2 regions of the Paraburkholderia sp. BL27I4N3 genome follow, and region 1 is predicted to be linked to the other one. Evidence: riboswitches for the same ligand, from Rfam matches in the RefSeq annotation. Region 1 holds a riboswitch; the other holds the start of a gene.
The links. Region 1 has a riboswitch for cobalamin ahead of B0G71_RS33290 (CbtB-domain containing protein). Riboswitches for the same ligand answer to the same signal wherever they lie in the genome.
Positions count from the first base shown of each region.

Region 2: linked by a shared signal. The riboswitch ahead of cobG (precorrin-3B synthase) and the one ahead of B0G71_RS33290 (CbtB-domain containing protein) in region 1 are both predicted to bind cobalamin.

Region 1 covers NZ_QREJ01000001.1:7,340,698-7,342,895, forward strand. The annotation lists gene B0G71_RS33280 (hypothetical protein) at 1-41, shown strand, start outside; gene B0G71_RS33285 (histidine phosphatase family protein) at 60-647, opposite strand; cobalamin riboswitch at 711-853, shown strand; gene B0G71_RS33290 (CbtB-domain containing protein) at 892-1,113, shown strand; gene B0G71_RS33295 (CbtA family protein) at 1,125-1,865, shown strand.
Region 2 covers NZ_QREJ01000001.1:5,508,844-5,511,041, reverse strand. The annotation lists gene cobG (precorrin-3B synthase) at 1-943, opposite strand, end outside; cobalamin riboswitch at 1,027-1,206, opposite strand; gene cbiE (precorrin-6y C5,15-methyltransferase (decarboxylating) subunit CbiE) at 1,291-2,198, shown strand, end outside.

The sequences.
Region 1 (2,198 bases):
CCGGGTCGAACAAGCTGCGTCTGGTGGTGTCGGGTAAATAAGCCGCCCGGCGAGAGCGGCTAGTGTGTCGCCGGCCACCATGTCCAGCCACGCGATGATCGCCGCAACTCGATGATCGAAAGCGGTGCGATTTCAATACGCGGAAATACGACGGGCGATGCTCCGAGCGCATACACGATCGCTGCCCGCAGCACGGGCGCGTGGGTGATGGCGATCACGTTGCTCGATGCACGATCCGTCCCGCCGTCTAACAACGTTTCGAGCCATTCTCGTACCCGTTTCACGAGTTGACTGAACGACTCGCCGCCGTGAGGCGCGGCGTCCGGATCGCGCGTCCATGCGGCGACGTCTTGCGGCGCTTCGGCGGCGAGGTCGGCGAGCCGCCGTCCTTGCCATGCGCCGTAGTTCAGATCCGCCAGGCCGGCGTCGACCGACGCCGTGAGGCCCAGCGCCGTCGCCGTTTCGCGCGCGCAGGCGGCCGGGCTGACGAAAGCCGGCGCGTCTTCCGCGACCGCCAGGCGCAAGCCTGCGGCGTGGGCTTCGGCTTCTGCGAGGCCGCGGGCGTCGAGTGAATCGTCGGCGGGAAAACGGCCTGCGCGCTGGGCCGCGGTCGATGCGTGGCTGACCAGTAACAGCCTTGTGTCCATTCCGTTCATGTCCTATCAAGCCACGTCCCGAAGCCCAACGCCGGCGGCATGAAACGTGTGTTTTGCGTTGCCGGGTGCCGAAGTTTAGCGCGTAGAATAGCGGGACTGCGAAGCGCGGAAGCCGGTGAGAGCCCGGCGCGGTCGCGCCACTGTAATCGGCAGCACAAGCCGAAAGCCAGACCTGAGCTTCGCACCAATCCTCTGCAATGACTATCGGGGCGCGTTACCCCAGGAGATGTCCATCATGACCGAAGCTGTTTTCGATCCCGCCAATCAGCCTGTTGCTCAACCCACGCCGATTCCGCTGCGCGAGTTGCTGCCCTGGGTCGTGTTCGGCGGTTTGCTGTTGCTGCTCGCGCTTTACTTCGTGGGTGCGGAACAGGGTGCCACCTCGCTGGTGCCGGGCATGTACGTGCATGAGTTCGTGCACGACGGCCGCCATCTGCTCGGCTTTCCCTGCCACTAACGGAGTCGACCATGGTGGGTAAATTGTTGGTACGCGGGATGCTTGCTGGCATCGTCGCGGGACTCCTCACGTTCGGATTCGCCCGGGTAGTGGGCGAGCCGCAGGTCAATCAGGCGATTTCATTCGAAGAAAAGGCCGACGCCGCGAAAGGCGAGGCGCCCGAGCCTGAGATGGTGAGCCGCGACACGCAGCGGGGTATCGGCTTGTTGACTGGCGTGCTGACTTACGGCGCGGCATTCGGCGGCTTGTTCTCGCTGGTCTTCGCTTACGCTTATGGCCGAGTGGGCGCGTTGAGCCCGCGCGCGTTGTCCGCATGGCTTGCGCTTGGCGCGTTCATTGCGCTCGCGATCGTGCCGAATCTGAAGTATCCGGCGAACCCGCCCTCGGTCGGCGACCCTGAGACGATCGGGACGCGCACGGGGCTGTTCTTCCTGATGATTGCGATCTCGCTGGCGGCGATGGTCTTCTCGCTCAAGGTGCGGCGCCGTGCGGCGATGAAACTTGGCGCGTGGAACGGCTCGATCGTGGGGGCGGTGGTGTTCATCGTGATCATCGCGGCGGTGCAGTTGTCGATGCCCGCGATCAACGAAGTGCCGGAGGCTTTCCCGGCGGTGCTGCTGTGGAAATTCCGCGTCGCGGCGCTCGGCATGCAGGCGATTATGTGGGCGACGATCGGGCTGCTGTTTGGCGCACTGGTCGAGCGGATTGCGTTGATGCGGGTGGCGGGGCGGTCGGCGGTGAAGTCGGCTTGATTGGCATGACGAGTGCGGCCGCTTCGGCGGTTGCGCTCGGCGGTTTGCTTGCCGTGCTTCGCTCTCCGCAGTTTGCGCGCAGTGGTCAAGATGGGTTCTGCGTCAAGGAGTTGGGGCGGTTGTGGGGTGGTTATCCACAGGCTTGCGAACAATTTCTGTGGATAAATTCGCCCGCGACGCTCAAGAGCTACAAACATCTGTTCCGTTCGAATTTAACAACCTGGTTGCTGGCACACGGCCTCCGGTTGTCCGCATCATTGGGACACGGCAGGTGTTTTGCGTGACCATTCAGGGCGACTCCGGTCGCCCTTTTTCATCTTGTCGCTTGCTGCG
Region 2 (2,198 bases), 1.8 Mb from region 1:
GCATGCGTGTGGCGTCGGCGGCGGCGAGGTCGAGGAATGTCAGGAGCAGCGCGCGTACCAGGGCCGGGACTTGTGAAGGCAGGATTGCGGCTAGTGCGCCTGTGTTGTTCACGCCCGGTTTTGCAAGCGCGGTGCTTTGGCGTTGCATAAGCGCGCCGGCATAGGCGCTCACAGGCGGACAACCCGCGAACCCGAACACGAACCGCACGCCGTCCGCCTCTTGCGACGCCGCGAGCCACACATCGTGCGGATGGTCCACTCTCGCGAGCCGTTCGCCGCCGTCCAGCAACAGTGCGAATTTCGGCGACAGCGCCGCGAAACGCGCTTCGCTTTGCAGCATAGCGAGCAACTCGGCGCACAGCGGGCGTGTGTCGAATAGCGCGAACGGATCGCGTCCGGCAGCGGGGCTGATCATGACGTTGCGGACGTCGTCGGCTGCGGCTGCGGCGGAGAGTGCGTGGGCAGTGCCCACTCGCTGCGCTGCTGCGTCCGGGGCTTTCGAGGCCCATTCATTCACTGCGTTCGCGGCTTCGGCATCTGTAGCGCTCTTCGCGTCTGCGTTCACGGCGCTGGCGGCAACTGCATTCACAGCGTTGGCCGCCGCCGTGTTCCCAGGGCCCGCCACGCCGTTCGCCGGCATCGGCCCAAGACCCGCGTCGATCAAAGCCGCGATCAAAGCCGCCTCTTCACCGCGCTTCACGCCACGCACCTGCACATTCGCGCGATTGGTCAACTCGATCACCCCGCCCGCGTGCCGCGCGCTAGCCTCCGCGATCGCCCGAGCCTGCGCCGCGCTCAATTCGCCGCCGGGCGGTTTGATCCGGCAAATCCCGCCGTCGCGCGCGGCAACGATGCGCAGCAGCCCCGGACACGCCGAGGGCCGCAGCGTGGCGGCCGCGTCGGATAAAACGGTGGAGGGCGTTGCTTGATTCAAGACGGACACCGGGTTTAGCGTCGCGCGACGGCCCGAGCATGCCGTGAGGCGGGCATGGCTGCGGCATCGGTACACCCCGCCCGATGTTGGCTGGCACGAACAGTCTCGCCGGCAGGTCTCCTGGCTGGCAGGTCATGGTCCGCCGCGGCCTTCCCGGTCGAACCAGTGGCGTGGAGCGCAGGCGGACTCGCTGCATACAGTTGCGGGGGCAGCCACAGTGGCACTGTGTTCCCTCTTCGGCCCCGAAGGGCACCGGCGGCTGTATTATGCCTTTTTTCGAACAGCACAACGAGGCTGGACGCTTTGATCGGCGTGGCACAGCGCATTATTTGAAGACACAGAATGAGGATGGATGCATGCCCGCGTGGCTGACGGTGGTGGGCATAGGCGACGACGGCTTCGCCGGCTTGGGGCGGCCCGCGCGGCGGGCCTTGCTGGAAGCGTCGGTGGTGTACGGCGGCGAACGTCATCTGGCGATGCTGCCCGCGTGTCTCGCCGCGCGCCGTGCCGCCTGGCCGCGTCCCTTCGATCTCGCACCCTTGCTGGCCGAGCGCGGCGCAGCCGTGTGCGTGCTGGCGAGCGGCGATCCGATGCTGTTCGGCGTCGGCGCGACACTCGCGCGGCAATTGCCGGCAGGAGAATTGCGGGTGCTGCCGGCGCCGTCGTCGTTGTCGCTGGCGGCCGCGCGGCTCGGCTGGCCGTTGCAGGATGTCGCGACGGTGTCGCTGGTGGGGCGGCCGTTGCCCACGCTGAACGCGCATCTGCATGACGGCGCGCGCATGTTCGTGCTCAGCGCGAACGGGCGCACGCCCGCGGCGCTCGCGGCATTGCTGAACGCACGCGGTTACGGGGCGACCCGCATGAGTGTGCTGGAACACCTGGGCGGCGAACTGGAGCGGCGCATCGACGGCCGCGCGGATCAGTGGTCCGCGGGCGAGGTGGCCGCGTTGAACCTGATCGCGCTCGACTGCCGTGCTACCGAAGGCGCGCCGCGTCTGCCGCTGACCTGCGGTTTGCCCGACGATGCGTTTCGTCACGACGGCCAGTTGACCAAGCGGGACGTGCGCGCGATCACGCTCGCGCGCCTCGCGCCGACGCCCGGCGAATTGCTGTGGGATGTGGGCGCGGGCAGCGGCTCGATCGGCATCGAATGGATGCGCGTGCATTCCACCTGTCGCGCGATTGCGATTGAAGGGCACGCGGAACGGCAACGTTTCATCGAACACAATCGCGATGCGTTAGGTGTGCCGGGGCTGCAACTCGT